Regions from separate parts of the Shewanella sp. A32 genome, predicted to be linked through region 3. Evidence: predicted binding sites of a transcription regulator. Region 3 holds the regulator's gene; each other region holds the start of a gene.

Region 1 (4,197 bases), on a different contig from region 3:
GCGTAGCCGAAGAAGATGGTAACCTTGGTGAACAGATACGGGTAAAAAACGCTCAATCTAACAAGATGATAGAAGCCGTAGTCACCCATGTAGGTGAAGTGCGGGTAAATATGTAAAAAAAGTCTCAAGCTAGACTGTTGTGTGCCGATAATAGAACTAGAGTTTATTTGAAAGTGTTGGAGCCAAAAGGCTATGGACATTAAACAACTGCAAAATCAACCTCGGGTGAATACTAATTCAGTTACCCGAAGCAGTGGTAAAGCTGAACAAGATACCGAGACTAGCAGCGTTGCTAACAATGACGATTCCGTCGTTGTTTCTGCCCAGGCTCAGCAATTACAAGGGATGCAAAGTAAAATTGCGTCTATGCCTGATGTGGATATGAAAAAAGTCGCTGAAATAAAGCAGGCAATTTCTGAAGGACGCTATAAAGTGGATCCGGAAAAACTCGCGAATAACATCGCTCAGTTTGAAAGCAACATGGTCGATCTTGATCAGGATTCTTGATGACTCAAGTACATGATCTGGAAATCACCTTACAGCGACAGGCGGCGACGCTTGGTCGCCTTTTGTCGTTGATTGAGGCAGAAACTAAGGCATTGATTGAACGTGATGCCGACGGTCTACTGCAATTGGCAGCCGATAAGCAGCAAACGTTAGAACAAGTGGCTAAGCTGGATAAAACGCTGGCAGAGCACCCGCTGAAAGAACAGTTAAAACAGACACCGCTGTCACAACAAGTTAGTCAAATCAAAGCGCTGCTAGCTGAATGCCAGCAAAAAAATCAAGCAAACGGTAAATTGATTGAGCTTTGCTCAGCAAGCACCAATCGTTTAGCGCAAGCCTTACAAATGAGCCGTAATGCTCATAGCCTCACTTACGATGGTAAAGGTAAAACTTCCACTATTTCTACTCTGGGTAACGATCTAGAAGCATAACCTCAGTTTTACCCAAGTAAAATCATCCACTATGACACAAAATTAAAGCGGCAAAAGACTGCCGCCTTGCCGCCAAATTCATTGGGTACGAGTAAATTTAGAAATAAGTGATCTGCTTAACTCGCTGTGGACGATTTTGCTGCTGATACAATTGCCACACATTGGAAAAATCCAGTTCTAATTCGGTAACGTAATGATCTCCGGCAGGATAACTACGAACAACTTTGGCGCCGCGAATAACGCCGCTCACGGAAACCTTTACCTCATCTGACTTCAACATCCAATCACCGACCTTACTTTGTGATGTCAACTGCTGACCATAAACTTGTTCAGCAAGCTCTCGATAGGCGTCAATTTTCGATGCCTGCATTGCCATCAATACCCGTTCAGATGGATTTTTTGAAGGTTGTGACGCTAATGGCGCGTACCCAACGGCAGTTAATTTGGGAAAGGTTGGTGGTGGCACGGTTTCCCACTGCACATAGCGATCACGACTCGTACAACCGGAAATCAGTATCAGGATGACTAACGAAAACCATAATCTCATTTTGATTCTCCAACCGGATGTACCTTCGCTTCACCAGTAGCACTATTGCGGTACAGTAAACTTGCTTTAGAAACGACCAACTGAGAAGGCAACAAATAGTCTGGCAGCGCCTGCTGCGGTACATACAGTTGTGCAGTAGAGATGACTTTATTGCCTGTCAAGGTCACGATGCGACTGTTAATCACAATGCCGTTACGGGCCAAGCTAACAGTGGAGACTAATACTTGATCAACCGCAATATTGCTCGGCACTTTTTGCCAATCGCGGCTCAACAGAAAGTCCCCTTGCGGCGTTACTCTGACCGAATCAGCCACATTTAAATCGACTAGGTGAAACCCCACCTGCTGCATGCCCGCCATTAATCCCTGTTGTAACTGCGCCGCCAGATTATCTGTGCTCTGCATATCTTCTACCATGACAGGCGTTGCGACTAACAATGGTTGATTCAGATCCAGCACGTCACTATAACGCACCAGATCCTTGGCGAGCTTCTGGGTCACGTCAATGATCCCAGCCTTAGTCGTTGCGACGGGAGCAGCCACGGGCTCAACGGGCTGGGGGGATTTGCAGCCCACCAGCATTAGCGCCATCAAAACCATTGCTTTTTTCATATCTAGTCCATCAGCTAACGCTCCGAACGGCTATGAAACGGAGCTCAATTTATTTCTTGTCTTTCAGTTATCGGCAATTGACCACAACACTTAAGCGCTTTTACTTAGCACCAGACCAATTCACTGGCATAAATTTTGAATAATTACTCCGTATATCTGACGTTTCGACAGATATTTGGCCATTGGTTGCTACAGGAAAATCACCATGAAATCTCTCGTTTGCTTACTGACATTACTCAGCCTTAGCCTGCCTTGCCAGGCATACTGGGTAGAAGCAACAGGTGAAGCAAAGATTATCAATGGTGATAGCGACAATGCGCGAGAAGTTGCGGTGAAAAACGCCGTCAGAATGGCCCTTTTACAAAACGGTGGTAAGTTTCAGGCAAGCCAGACAACAAATAATGGTCAACTGACTGACCAGGCTCTAACGCTATCAGCAGCAAACAATATCTCATCGATTCAATTATTAAATGAGCAAAAACAAGGTAATCGGCTAACAGTTACCGTCAAAATCGATCTGCTACATCAAGATCAAGAAAAATGTAGTAATGATGGGCTGAAAGCCGCAATTTTGATCCCACGTGCCACTATTCGTGATCGCAGCCAATTACGCTATGGTCGTCTTGAACAGTTACCAACGGTTGTTTCAGAACACTTAGTCAACGCATTGCAACAAAATTCAGCGTTGAGCGTTCCAGTATCGCTTATAAATCAAGAGGTTAATATTCCAGCATTAACGAATTCAGATGGCGGATTTAGAGCACCAACATTGATCAGTGAAATGACCAATAGCCAATACCTGTTGATACCTGAACTCACCGACATCTCAGTTGCAGAACCCACTTCTGCCATTCTTGGATTGTGGCAACATGCACCTATCAGACAATTTCAACTGAAGTTAACTTTATATCATGGCATTAGTGGCGAAATTGTCTGGCAACACGAATATAGTCAACCGAGCGAATGGGAGTTTGCTAAAACCGCTATGGTCAATCCTACTTCCAGTGAATTTTGGCAGTCGGAATATGGTGAGTCTGCCGAGCAAATAATTACAGAAGCCGTTAGAGATATTGATGAAACACTCAGCTGCCGTCCGTTACTGGCTCAGATTATTGCTCTAAATGACAGCCAGGTAGTGCTTAATATCGGAAGAAAAAATGGCGTAAAAAAAGGCGATAAATTTAAAATAGTATTGCAACATAACATCATGGATCAGATCAGTAAAACCCGCGCAATTGCAGTCGCCACCACTGTTGATGTTGAAATAGCGCAGACATCTGAAAGCACATCCACAGCAATGCTCAACGGAGAAAGCGCAGCACGAAGCATCCAAGTCAACGATATTGCGCTGAAGAATTAAGCAGTTAGATTTGAGCCCTTTTAATAGAGGCCAAAAACAGTATAATCACTGCCGTCTCCTCATAGCTCAACAGGATAGAGCAGCCGCCTCCTAAGCGACCGATCGGGGTTCGAGTCCCTGTGGGGAGACCAGTCAGCAATGCCACAATGTAATAGACGTACCAATAAAGGCTAATAAATGACTGAACTATTCCAAGCTAACTTCAATATCATAAAGCAGCGTTGGCCAGAGGCTGCGGAAATTCTTCAACGCCAGCAGATTGAGAATATTGACGCAGCGTTGGTTAGTGGAGCCAATCAAACTATCAGCGTAAATGGCATTCAATTAAGTAGCCGCCATAATCGATTAGCAGAAGCACAGCTGTTTCTCAGCACTTTACCAACATCAGCAACCCAGGCCACTATGTACGGTTTTGGTATGGGAGACGTACCGTATATTGCGTTGGATGAAGCCAGATTAACCAAGCTGACGATCTGTATTCTTAATCCGGCAATTTTTGCCCTAGTCTTAAGCTACACCGACCATACCCCATGGCTACAGCATTCAGGCGTAGAACTGGACTTACAGCCTTCGCAGATGCAGCTAAAAAAGCCTTATATTGCTATAACACCGGATTTAGAATTGGTGTCAGATGACAATGCTAGACTGCGGGATCTGTTACAGTACGAGCTCAACCGAGAACATGCTAATCGCAGGCATAGAGCAGATGACACCGCCATCATCGAGCGTTTTGAGGCCAAT
Region 2 (4,197 bases), on a different contig from region 3:
CAACTTACCTTCTTCGATTTCATTTTCCAGCAGGTAAGTCGCCATATATACAATACCCAGGCCACTAACTGCGGCGGATTTTAGCGCTGGCGCGTTATCAACGCGGAAGTTACCATTCACGCCGATCTCGCAGTAGTCGTCGCCGCGCTTGAACTGCCAGACGCTGTGCTCGTGCCACTCACCGTGATAGACCAGACAGTTATGTTCTACCAACTGTTCCGGACGGCTCGGCTTACCGTGATTAGCAATATAGGCAGGTGAAGCTAACAGCATGAATTGGCATTTCATTAACGGTCGAGCCACCATACCCAGCGGCAGCTGTTCTGACATGGTCAGTAACAGATCCAAACCTTCACTTACCACATCAACCTTGTGATCCAGCAAACTGACTTGCAATTCCAGCTCTGGATGGCGCGACATAAATTCGGGCAATGCCGGAATAATATGGGCAGTGCCGAAGGATTGAGAGATACCAAGTTTCAGTACGCCACGCGTGGCATCATTCAGATTATGCACACTGGCGACAGCCTGGTCGGCACCGCGTAACAATTCTTCACCTTGGGTATAAAGCAGATTACCTGCTTCAGTCAGGCTAAGACTACGAGTAGTTCGCTGAATAAGTTGAACACCAAGCTTGTGTTCCAGATCAGCTACCTGGGTACTGACCTTGGACTTTGAGATCCCCAGACGACGCGCTGCAGCACTGAAACTGCCAGCACGGGCAACATGGGTAAAAATCGCAATGGGTTCTAATAGTTCTAACATGAAAGTCGCCTTAAGCCTTTAACTTCTTTAAGTTTTTAACGACAAAGTCATCACTCCGACCTTGGGAGCAATCAACAGAAAACCTGCGAATCACACATCATTGATGAATGTGTTGCCAAGCCATCTCTAGCAACGGTGGCAGGTTAGCGTGGAAAAGTATATCAAGTCTTTGTTCGCTACTCTAACCCCATCGTTCTGTATTCGCAAAAAAGACCGGATCAATCAAATAAAAAACCCCGCACAGGAAGGATGAAGTGCGGGGAAAGGTCTACGTACAAGGAAGTTATTAATTAACGCGATTAGGGCCGACCAGAAATCAGTGGATATGCGGCTAACGCAGGGACACTTTTACGCAATTGCCCTTCAATCTCCTGCAATTGCTGGAAATTTTCACAAAGCGCATCGGCACGCTTATCTATCGCATCAGAACGGGCATCCATCTTCTGATCGATCGCTTCGCCAAGCTTGTCCATCTTCTCGCCAAAAGCGTCCATGCGTTCACTAAAGTCACCTTCACCATCCATCATGCTCTTACCGATATTGACCATGATGGAACCCATAGACTGCATCACCAGATCTTCAACCTGCTTGGAAAACTCTTCATCGAATGCTTTATCTATGGTGTCGTCAGTTGCGCCAATAAAATAGGTATCGCCATTGTGGTACACCACTTTACTGATACGCTCATGCAGCTTACCCATCATATCGTTGAGCTTGGCACCGGTTTCATCACCGAGCAGCGGCGTTAATGCAGTAGTTACCGCCTCATTAGCCATACTCAAGGCGTCACTTACCACACCGACAACTTCCGGTACCTGTTGAGCCATACCCTGATGATATTGATTCAGCAATTGTTTCTGTTCAGCATTGAGCGGCACTTCCTTACCATCCACATACAAGTGGTCCATCTCAATACGGTAATGTTCTTTCCCTTTCTCGCCGACGACCATCTGCTGTGGTGTGAGGGTGACATCGTAATTCAGCGACACATTGCAGCTATCGTGGTGATGGCCAATTTCCATCGCGGCGGCAGACATTGCCGGTATCAATAATGCGCATCCCAGAGTCATGCCCAGCATCAGAGTTTTCATTCGAGTTATCCTTTTCAAATTATTCATCAAACTGAAAGCAGTAAAGCACACACCATGCCAAATTTTATCTTATTGTATTTTATATAAATTTTTACAACATGAATCGATATCTAGCTATGTGGTAGCGAAACACACCAGCTTTTGGTGAATATGACGATAAAGAAAGGTGAAAAGGTTGGAACAAACATAAAAAAAGCAGTGCCATAGCACTGCCTTTCAATAACTCAGGGACGATTAACCCCACCAGATATCGTAGAGTTCGCTGATCTCTATCTCTTCGACATTGAGGCTTTTCAGAAAACGCTCAACGGCCTGACGGTCATCATCAGTACATTTACCAAGACGCTGAGTGGCGACAACGCCATCCCATAAGCGATGGCCACCGCCATGGAAACCTAACTCACGCGGCTCAATCACTTCATTGATAAAGCGTTCTACGTGCTCATCAATAGCGTCTTCGCTCAGGCTGTCAGCAAAGCGCCAGCTCACATCGAAACCTAACTCCTGAAACTCATCAACCCGCAACTTTTTGCGCAAACGGCGACTACGAATGGCCATGGCAACCTCTCTGTTACTTTCGTTATTCGGTACGTTCGAACATCAAATCCCAAACACCATGCCCAAGGCGTTGGCCGCGGGCTTCAAATTTGGTCAGTGGCCGATAGTCAGGCCGAGCCACCACAGTACCATCAACTGACTGATTTTTATAGCCTGGAGCCTGGTTCATCACTTCCAGCATGTGTTCGCTGTAGTTTTCCCAGTCCGTTGCCATATGAAATACACCACCGATTTTTAACCGGGAACGCAATAACTGCACAAATTCTGGCTGCACAATACGGCGCTTATGGTGACGTTTTTTATGCCAAGGGTCAGGGAAAAACAGCTGCACGCGCGCCAATGAAGATTCTGGAATAGTGTGCTGCAACACTTCCACGGCATCATGATGAAACACCCGTAGATTTTTCACACCTGCTTCAGCGGCCGCTGCCAGACAGGCACCAACGCCAGGCTTATGGACTTCAATACCGATGAAATCTTTTTCTGGTGCCGCTTGTGCCATTGCCACCAGCGATGCGCCCATGCCGAAACCAATCTCCAGCACCACATCGGCATTACGACCAAATATCTGCTGCAAATCCATCGCTTCAGCCGAGTATTCCAACCCCATGCTATCCCAATGTTGCTCAATAGCCTGTTCCTGGCCTTTGGTCAGGCGCCCTTCTCGCAACACAAAGCTTTTGACTTTGCGCAGATACTTGCCTTCTTCATTATATTCAGCAGTGGTGACTTCGCTCATTATTGCCCCTGACCTGGCCAGACATCATAAAAAGAAGGGCATTATGCAAAGTTCATCGGTGAGTGCAAGCCCCGCTTGTGGAAAAGTATATCAATAAGCGATTAGTTCGCTATCAACCACAGCAATATACCTTGTACAGAGATCCGGCTAAAGCTACACTGCGGCCCATGAAAACACCGTCTTTTTCGCAACGCATTATCACCTGGTACGGTCAGCACGGCCGTAAAACCCTGCCCTGGCAACTCAATAAAACCCCTTATAAAGTATGGGTTTCAGAAATTATGTTGCAACAAACACAGGTAGCAACGGTCATCCCCTACTTCAACCGTTTTATGGAGCGCTTTCCCAATGTGGTAGCACTGGCAGACGCTGATACTGATGAAGTGCTGCATCTGTGGACCGGACTGGGCTACTATGCCCGCGCCCGCAATCTGCATAAGGCGGCGCAGTTAATCCGCGACAAACACAACGGAGAATTCCCCGAACAGTTTGATGCAGTGATGGCACTGCCAGGCGTAGGCCGCTCCACTGCAGGAGCCATTCTGTCACTGTCGCTCGGCCAGTATCATCCAATTCTGGACGGTAACGTAAAACGCGTACTGGCCCGCCACGCCGCGATTGACGGCTGGCCTGGACAGCCCAAAGTCGAGCAAGCACTGTGGCAACTGGCAACGGAACGGTCACCGACCACCGAGATTGCCCAATACAATCAGGCGATGATGGATATGGGAGCTGGCATCTGCACCCGCTCACGGCCTGCCTGTGCGCAATGTCCGGTAGCACTTGACTGTCAAGCGCAACAGATGGGCAAACAGCGCGACTATCCAGGGAAAAAACCGAAGAAAGCCATTCCTGCCAAAGATGCCTGGCTGCTGGTGATCAGACATAACGACGATATCTTGCTGCAGAAACGGCCACCTGCCGGCATCTGGGGCGGACTCTGGTGTTTTCCGCAATACGCCACTAAAGCGGCGTTACAACAAGCGGTAACCACGCTGGGTTATGCACCCGACCAACTCGAAGAACTGCCAGGATTTCGCCATA
Region 3 (4,197 bases):
CTTCAATATCACAGGTCTGGGGCTATACGCTGATCTCAACGCTCAGCAGGTCAAACTGCTTAGTCAGGTAAAAGGAACCTATGAAACGAAATAAGCTTATTTTCGCTGCTATGCTGTGCCTTACCAGCCTTTCAGCTGCTGCGGTTGATAAAGATCTGCTGCAACAACTGGAAATATCCGCTGATGCGCAGTCGGCAGATATCAAGAACAAGCAAGTCGTGTACAGCGGCCATGTGATTGTGACCCAAGGTTCAATGAAGCTCACAGCCGCCGAAGTCAACGCATCCAGTTCCGATAAAGACGGCGAAAGAGTATTGATTGCAAAAGGTTCACCGGCCACCTTTCGTCAGAAATTAGAAGATGGCCGTATTGCGAACGCCAGCGCCAATGAAATTCACTACAACATTAATAAACGCGTACTGACGCTCATCGGTAAAGCAAAGGTGGAACAAGGTGGCAGCGTTTCCACTGCAGAAAAAATTGTCTATGACCTTAAAAACCAGCAGTTGCAAGCCTCCAGCAGCGGCCAGGGAGAAGATCGTGTGACCACGGTCATCCAGCCTGACAACTACCAGCAGCAACCCAAAAAGGATCCCCAGCAGGAGCAGCAATGAGTAATACCTTGATCGCCCATAACCTTGCGAAAAGCTACAAAAAAAGAATGGTCGTGAAAGATGTCAGTCTGTCGGTTGCAACAGGTCAGATTGTGGGATTATTGGGACCCAATGGTGCAGGGAAAACCACGACATTTTACATGGTAGTCGGCTTGATCCAGAGCGATAAGGGACGGATCTTTATCGATCAAGATGAGCTGACCATGGATCCCATGCACCTTCGCGCTCGCAAAGGTATTGGCTATCTGCCGCAAGAAGCCAGTATTTTCCGTAAGCTAACTGTTCGCGATAACATCATGGCAGTATTGCAGATCAGAAAAGATCTGGATCGCGATGGCCGTGAAGAACAACTGGAACAGTTACTCGAAGAGTTTCACATCACCCATATTCGCGACAGCATGGGGATGTCACTTTCGGGAGGTGAGCGCCGGCGTGTCGAGATTGCCAGAGCCTTGGCCGCAGACCCGAAATTCATTCTGTTGGATGAACCCTTTGCTGGCGTAGACCCCATCTCCGTTATTGATATTAAAAAAATTATTGAACAATTGCGGTCACGTGGACTGGGTGTGCTGATTACGGATCATAACGTGCGTGAAACACTTGATGTTTGTGAACATGCATACATTGTCAGCCACGGACAACTGATCGCCGAAGGCACCCCTGCCGAGATCCTCGACAACCAACAAGTCCGTGCTGTGTACTTGGGTGAACAATTCAAGCTATAGTAAACACCGGGAGCGCTTACAGCTTTAAAACGTTAAAGTCTGTAATTACTAGAATTTTTATAAAGTTATAAGATGTAGGGGTAAGCGGTAACATGAAAACGTCACTCCAGCTCAAACTGGGTCAACAACTGACCATGACACCTCAACTGCAGCAGGCAATACGTTTGCTGCAGCTGTCGTCGCTGGAGTTACAACAGGAAATTCAAGAAGCCTTAGAAGCAAACCCGCTGCTCGAAGTGAATGAAGACAACCAAAGCACCGACAGCAATCATGATATCGATAACAATTTAGAGGCACCGGAGCCGAGCGAACATATCGAAGATAGTTCGACGGTAGAAACCTCGGACGCACTCACTAGCCAGGCACTCCCTGAAGAGCTGCCAATGGATACTACCTGGGATGAGGTTTTTACTGCCGCTCCGGCTATGTCCAGTGGTCCTATCCGTGATGACGATACCCCATTTCAGGGAGAAACTTCTGAAGGTTTGCATGAACACCTGGAATGGCAGAAGAACCTGACACCGTTCTCAGAAACTGATGCAGCAATCGCCACTGCAATTATCGAAGCGATTGATGATCAAGGATATCTGACGCAAACCACGGAGGATATTCTGGATGCTATGGGCAATCCGGAAATCGAGCTAGAAGAAGTAGAAGCGGTATTGAAACGCATCCAACACTTCGATCCTGTCGGTGTCGCTGCACGGGATCTGCGTGAATGTTTGCTGATCCAGCTGTCGCAATATAGTGATGACACCCCGCATCTCGAAAACGCCATTATGCTGCTGGAACAGCATCTTGACCTGATCGCTGCCAAAGATTATCGCACACTGATGCGCAAGACCCGTTTGAGAGAAGAAGATCTGCGTGACGCGATTAGTTTGATCCAATCGCTTAATCCACGTCCCGGACTATTAGTGCAGCCTCAGGATGACGAGTACGTGATCCCAGATGTCAGCGTGTGGAAGAAAAATGGTCGCTGGGTGGTAGAACTCAACCCAGACTGCATGCCCAAACTCAGTATTAATCAGCAATATGCCGCTATGGCCCGCAGTGCGCGGAGCCAATCCGACAGCCAGTTTATCCGCGGACACCTGCAAGAAGCCAAATGGTTTATCAAGAGTCTGGAAAGCCGCAATGAAACACTACTAAAGGTGGCTAACTGCATTGTACAGTTTCAGCAGGGATTCTTTGAATATGGCGAAGAAGCCATGAAACCGATGGTGCTCAATGATATTGCCGAAGCCGTTGATATGCACGAATCGACAATTTCCCGAGTGACAACGCAGAAATACATGCATACGCCACGCGGTATATTTGAGCTAAAATATTTCTTTTCCAGCCACGTCGGTACTGAAGACGGTGGCGAATGTTCATCGACGGCAATCCGCGCCTTTATCAAAAAACTGGTGGCCGCGGAGAACCAGAAAAAGCCGCTCAGCGACAGCAAAATGGCACAGTTGCTGGCTGAGCAGGGAATTAACGTGGCACGCCGAACCATCGCCAAATACCGCGAAGCCATGATGATCCCACCATCGAATCAGCGTAAGAGTTTGTAATTCCACAGTACCCCTATGGAGGACACCCTATGCAAATCAACCTGGCAGGCCATCATATTGAGATCACCGACTCGTTGCGCAGCTATGTGGAGAGTAAATTTGCAAAACTTGAACGCCATTTCGAACAGATCAATAATGTGCACGTCGTACTCAATGTTGAGAAAGCAATACAACGAGTCGAAGCCAAGCTACATCTGAATGGTGGAGAGGTGCACGGCACCGCAGAACACACCGATATGTACGCTGCCATCGACGCTCTAATTGATAAATTGGATCGTCAGGTCATTAAATACAAAGAAAAGCTGACAAAATACTCATGATGGAACTTAGTACCATCCTGCGGCCGGAGTGTACCGCATGTGCCACACCCGGCAGCAAGAAAAAGGTATTGGAGCTCATCAGCGAACTCGCAGCAGCCCAGTATCCAAACCTGTCGTCCCAAGCCATTTTCGAAAGTCTGCTGGTCAGAGAGAAAATGGGAAGTACCGGTATCGGGAATGGCATTGCCATTCCCCATGGTCGCTTGCCGGACATTAAAGATCCTATCGCCGTGCTGATTAAGTGCGACGAACCGATCCCCTTTGACGCTATCGATAATCAACCGGTAGACATCTTGTTTGCGTTGGTAGTGCCCGCCGATCAATGTCAGCAGCATCTCAGTACTTTGTCGGCGATGGCCGAGAAACTCAGTGATAAGCTGATACTCAAGCAACTGCGGAAAGCCACCACCAAAGAAGAACTGTATCAGGTGATCACCGGATGAAATTGGCCATTGTCTCAGGCCGCTCAGGCTCAGGAAAATCTGTAGCGTTACGAGTGCTGGAAGACTTGGGCTATTACTGCGTTGATAACCTGCCACTCCCCATGATTGGCAGTCTGTTAGACAATCTGCGCGGCAGTAACGAACTGGTCGCGATTAGCGTCGATGTGCGCAACATGCCTAACCAGGAAAAAGTCCTGGAAAGTCAGATACAAAATCTGCCACAAGGCACTGAAGTCATCAGTTTCTTTTTAAACGCATCCGATAAGGTGCTGCTTAAACGTTACAGTGAAACCCGACGTCTACATCCGTTATCCAAGAGCAAAATCTCCCTTAAAGATGCGATTGAGCAGGAAGGCAAACTACTCGCGCCGATGTCGCAGCTAATGGATCACTACATAGATACCTCTAACATGAATATCTATGAGCTGAGTGACACCGTACGCGAAATTTTGCTGGGGACAGTGACCAAGGAGCTGGTGATTAACTTTGAGTCGTTTGGCTTTAAGCACGGTCTCCCCGCAGAAGCTGATTTCATC
Region 4 (4,197 bases), on a different contig from region 3:
ACGCTGGCATGTCCGCATGAACTGCCACTACCGCACTGTTTTTGATTTTTGGTCTGATGGTATCATCCAGCGTGATACCGAAGTTTTTCAGCATGGTTTTGAAGGTCTGTTCGGTGTAGCGCGTCTTCTCGCCGGTTCCAGGCAAACCGACGACCAGACCATAACCAATCAACTGGTTTTCACGTACGCCCTGAATATCAGCGATATCTTTAATGCGTTCAGCCTTTACCGGGAGGCACAGCAGCAATCCAAGTAGCAGCCACCATTGGTTTTTCATTATTTTTGCTCCTTAGAAAGGCCACCAGTCAGACATAAAGAATTTGCTCAACCAGCCAACTTTTTGCGAATCGGCAAAGGTACCGGTGCCGCTATATTGAATGCGGGCATTCGCCACTCGGGGCGATTGCACGGTATTGCTGGTAGTAATGTCTTGTGGACGAACAATACCGGTGATACGAATGAACTCATCACCGTTGTTGATGGTGATCCATTTTTCGCCGCGAACCACTAGGTTGCCGTTGCCCAATACCTGAATCACATTGGCAGAGATTTCGCCTGAAAGACTATTGCTTTGGTCCGTTCCCGCTGAACGTTTGGTATCCATGCTGTCGCTATACCCCAAGTCCAGCGACTTACCATTAATCGTCACGTTACTGCCAGCGGCTGTCAGCGGATTGACGGTAAGATCAGAGCCTTTCGATATCTGATTAGCCGCGCTTTTTTTCGCTTGGGTCGACTCCACTAATTGGATAGTAACGATGTCCCCAACCCGATGGGCTTTCAGATCAGAAAATAAAGGTGTGGCCCGATTATGTTCAAATATGGAACCGGTTGGCACTAAACCGCTGTTGCCATCATCTGGATAGACAGGCGCGTAATAAGGATCATCCGGGATTGGCTTTTGCTGGTTGGCAGCACAGGCTCCCAGCAGCAACAACGGCAACAGTTTTAGTATCAGCTTCATAGCCTTACCCTACTAGAGGTTCTGATTCACGTATCCCAGCATTTGGTCTACGGCTGAAATAACCTTGGAGTTCATCTCGTACACGCGCTGAGTTTCGATAAGATTCACTAGCTCCTCCGTAACGTTCACGTTGGAGGTTTCCAGTGAGCCTTGCTTGATACTGCCCATGCCATCTAAAGACGGTGTTCCTTCGACGGGAGTACCACTAGCGCCAGTTTCCAGATACAGGTTCTGACCGATAGGTTGCAGACCGGATGGATTGATAAAATCCGCCATGGTCAACTGTCCTACCACCTGGTTGTCAGCCGTTCCCGGAATTTTTACGGATACTTCACCTTCTTCGGAGACGGTAATACTGGTGGCGTTATCCGGGATGGTAATGCCGGGTTGCAATACATAACCTTCACCGGAGGTAACCATCTGTCCGGTATCGTCCAGAGAAAACTGACCGTTACGGGTATATGCGGTGGTACCATCAGGCATCTGGATTTCGAAGAACCCCGGCCCCTGGATCATCAAATCCATCGAGTTATCCGTAGTTTCCATATTGCCTTGGGAGAAGATCTTCTGGGTGGCAACCACTTTGGTACCCGCGCCCAGATTCAGCCCGTTAGGCAACTTAGTGTTGGCGGCACTGATGCCCCCTGCCTGATTCACGGTTTGGTACAACAGATCTTCAAACACCGCCCGCCCTTTCTTGTAGCCGACGGTGCTCGCATTAGCGATGTTGTTAGAAATCACCGATATATCGGTCTGCTGGGCATCAAGGCCAGTCTTACTGATCCATAAAGCGGGATGCATAATCGTTACTCCTAGCTAATGCGAACCAAAGCGGCAGATGACTTATCGTTTTCCTCTGCCGTTTTCATCATTTTTACTTGCAGTTCAAATTGGCGCTGCAAACTGATCATACTGACCATCTCTTCTACTGGGCTGACATTACTACCTTCAACCGCGCCACTCACCACGCTCACAGCCGGATCGGCGGCGGCAGGCTGACCACTTAAGGTACGGAACAGACCATCTTCGCCGCGCATCAAATTTTGATTTCCGGGATTCGTCAACTTGATTTTACCGACATTCTCTTTGACTTCCGGCGTTGCCCCCTGTGGGGTGACCGAGATGGTTCCATCAGTTGCAATATCAAGTTTTTGAACCGGCAAAGGAATGTTGATTGGACCATTCTGCCCCATCACCAAATGACCGCTGCTATTGCGCAGCATGCCATTAACGTCAATATTCAGGCTGCCCGCCCGGGTATACGCTTCGCTACCATCATCAGCCTGTACTGCTATCCAACCTTGATCCTTCACCGCGATATCAAGATTGCGACCGGTGGTCTGAATAGGGCCAGACTTAAAATCGGAAGACGGCAATTCCGTCATCGCGAATACTCTGGTTGGCAATCCCTCGCCAAACGCTTGCATCGCCCGCGCTTGCTCCATATCGGCTTTGAAGCCATCAGTATTTGCGTTAGCTAAATTGTTTGCCCTGACCGCCAAAGCATCCATATTTTGCTTGGCACCCGTCATCGCAATGTAGAGAAATTTGTCCACCCGTTGCTCCGTCAAAAATTGAGCTTATGCTGAACAAAGCAAACTTCATGCCACTAAAAGATTGGGATTTTGCGAGGTAAAAAAGAAGAAAAACAGTTTATTGGCGCAGCGCAAAAAGGTGAGCGGCAAAGTATTGCCGCTCACGACAATACAGTTACCGCTCGGAGAGAGAACTTAACGGATCTGTAATACGGTCTGTTGCAGCGTATTATTCACTTCCAGTGTCCGAGAGTTTGCCTGGAAATTACGCTGTGCAGAAATCAGATCTACCAGCTCAGTTGTCAGGTCGACGTTTGAGCTTTCCAGATAAGAAGATTTAATCCCACCAAACACACCGCTATTGGCTTCACCCGCCAGCGCTTCACCAGACTCCAAACTGGCTTTCCAAGACGTATTCCCGACTTGAGTCAGCCCCTGCTCATTGGAAAAACGCGCCAATGCAACTCTTGCTAACGGGACAGTGGAACCATTACTGTATTTCGCCGAGATCAGACCATCACTGCCCACTTCGACGTTAGTTAAACGCCCCACTGTAATACCGTCTTGAGTTAACTCCGTCGTACTAAAGCTCTCAGCGTATTGTGTCGGTTGATTGAATCCGATGGAAATCTGCTGAGAACCTTCAGCCGCCGCACTGAGTACATTAGCACCAGAGATACCTAGCTGTTGAGTCGTGATCGTGGCGGGGCTAGAACCTTTATAAGCACCGGTGGCGTCGAAAGTCAGGACGGCGCCAGTCCAGCCACCCGTGGTTTGGGCTGTGCCTGTGCTGTCTGCACTGCCATCACCCGTAGTATCCATTTGATAAGTACCCGCAGCGCTGTCCAGATTAACCTGCTGGCCATCCACGGCATAATAGACCACCCAGTTACTTTCACCGGTGTAAGCACCATCCTGAGGTTTAACGAAGTAGGAAGTCAATGTGTGTGACTCACCCAACGAGTCATAGATAGTTACCGCGGTTGAGTTATTAAATGTGGATGAATCCGTTGGATCAAACGCTGCCGGATCTAATGCAGTGGAGTTTGAATTCAGGTTCATACTCATGGATACATTTTGAGTGGCTTGCGGACTACCAGCGGTATCAGGGATCTGTACTGGTTTAGTGGTACTCAAGCTGACCGATGCCGAGTTGCCATCGGAATCCACCTGAAAACATTGCAAGTAGTTACCTTGTGAATCCACCAAGAAACCATTTTCATCACGCTTGAATGCCCCGGCACGAGTAAATGAGAAGTCCTGGGTATCAATAGAAGACGAAGTCACGAAGAAGCCATTACCACTGATCGCCATATCCAGCGCGTTATTGGTAGACTGCAAATTGCCCTGATGGAACTGTTGCGCGACCTGGGTGGTAGTGACACCGCCACCAACCGCTGTCTTGCTGTTGGAGAAAATCGAGTTTGCATAAACATCGGCAAATTCTGCCCGTGATTCCTTAAAACCAGTAGTGTTCACGTTGGCAATGTTATTTGCTGTTGTATTGAGATCTTTTTGCGCCGCATTGATCCCGCTAAGAGCGATGTTAAAAGACATAATCCACCTCTTGTAATTTTTACTTCTGTCCGGTCAATCCCGGCGCATACGTTAACCTTCAGAAACCGCCAACACATCCGACAGTGCTACACCGCCAACGCCTCTAACGTTGAGTACGGCCCCGGTACTGGAATTGAGCGA

The links. Region 3 encodes sigma-54, which starts transcription at its own class of promoters, with help from an activator protein. Its sites were predicted from a motif close to GTTGGCACGNNNNTNGNNT; they were not measured.
Region 1: PY479_RS01485 (flagellar assembly protein FlgT) is a predicted target of sigma-54. The motif match lies at 2,219-2,237, and genes of this name have one in related genera.
Region 2: PY479_RS00675 (YggN family protein) is a predicted target of sigma-54. The motif match lies at 1,900-1,918, and genes of this name have one in related genera.
Region 4: flgF (flagellar basal-body rod protein FlgF) is a predicted target of sigma-54. The motif match lies at 2,557-2,575, and genes of this name have one in related genera.

What each region holds. Positions count from the first base shown of each region.
Region 1 covers NZ_JARFTS010000001.1:345,821-350,017, reverse strand. The annotation lists gene flgA (flagellar basal body P-ring formation chaperone FlgA) at 1-116, shown strand, start outside; gene flgM (flagellar biosynthesis anti-sigma factor FlgM) at 193-507, shown strand; gene PY479_RS01500 (flagellar protein FlgN) at 507-938, shown strand; gene PY479_RS01495 (LPP20 family lipoprotein) at 1,036-1,485, opposite strand; gene PY479_RS01490 (FlgO family outer membrane protein) at 1,482-2,096, opposite strand; gene PY479_RS01485 (flagellar assembly protein FlgT) at 2,272-3,456, shown strand; tRNA gene PY479_RS01480 (tRNA-Arg) at 3,512-3,587, shown strand; gene PY479_RS01475 (6-hydroxymethylpterin diphosphokinase MptE-like protein) at 3,634-4,197, shown strand, end outside.
Region 2 covers NZ_JARFTS010000001.1:157,463-161,659, reverse strand. The annotation lists gene PY479_RS00680 (LysR family transcriptional regulator) at 1-765, opposite strand, end outside; gene PY479_RS00675 (YggN family protein) at 1,065-1,856, opposite strand; gene PY479_RS00670 (50S ribosome-binding protein YggL) at 2,091-2,414, opposite strand; gene trmB (tRNA (guanosine(46)-N7)-methyltransferase TrmB) at 2,437-3,153, opposite strand; gene mutY (A/G-specific adenine glycosylase) at 3,321-4,197, shown strand, end outside.
Region 3 covers NZ_JARFTS010000002.1:4,879-9,075, reverse strand. The annotation lists gene lptC (LPS export ABC transporter periplasmic protein LptC) at 1-94, shown strand, start outside; gene lptA (lipopolysaccharide transport periplasmic protein LptA) at 81-614, shown strand; gene lptB (LPS export ABC transporter ATP-binding protein) at 611-1,339, shown strand; gene PY479_RS01925 (RNA polymerase factor sigma-54) at 1,432-2,898, shown strand; gene hpf (ribosome hibernation promoting factor) at 2,928-3,218, shown strand; gene ptsN (PTS IIA-like nitrogen regulatory protein PtsN) at 3,218-3,661, shown strand; gene rapZ (RNase adapter RapZ) at 3,658-4,197, shown strand, end outside.
Region 4 covers NZ_JARFTS010000001.1:354,274-358,470, reverse strand. The annotation lists gene PY479_RS01560 (flagellar basal body P-ring protein FlgI) at 1-277, opposite strand, end outside; gene flgH (flagellar basal body L-ring protein FlgH) at 290-964, opposite strand; gene flgG (flagellar basal-body rod protein FlgG) at 977-1,765, opposite strand; gene flgF (flagellar basal-body rod protein FlgF) at 1,777-2,520, opposite strand; gene flgE (flagellar hook protein FlgE) at 2,695-4,056, opposite strand; gene PY479_RS01535 (flagellar hook assembly protein FlgD) at 4,108-4,197, opposite strand, start outside.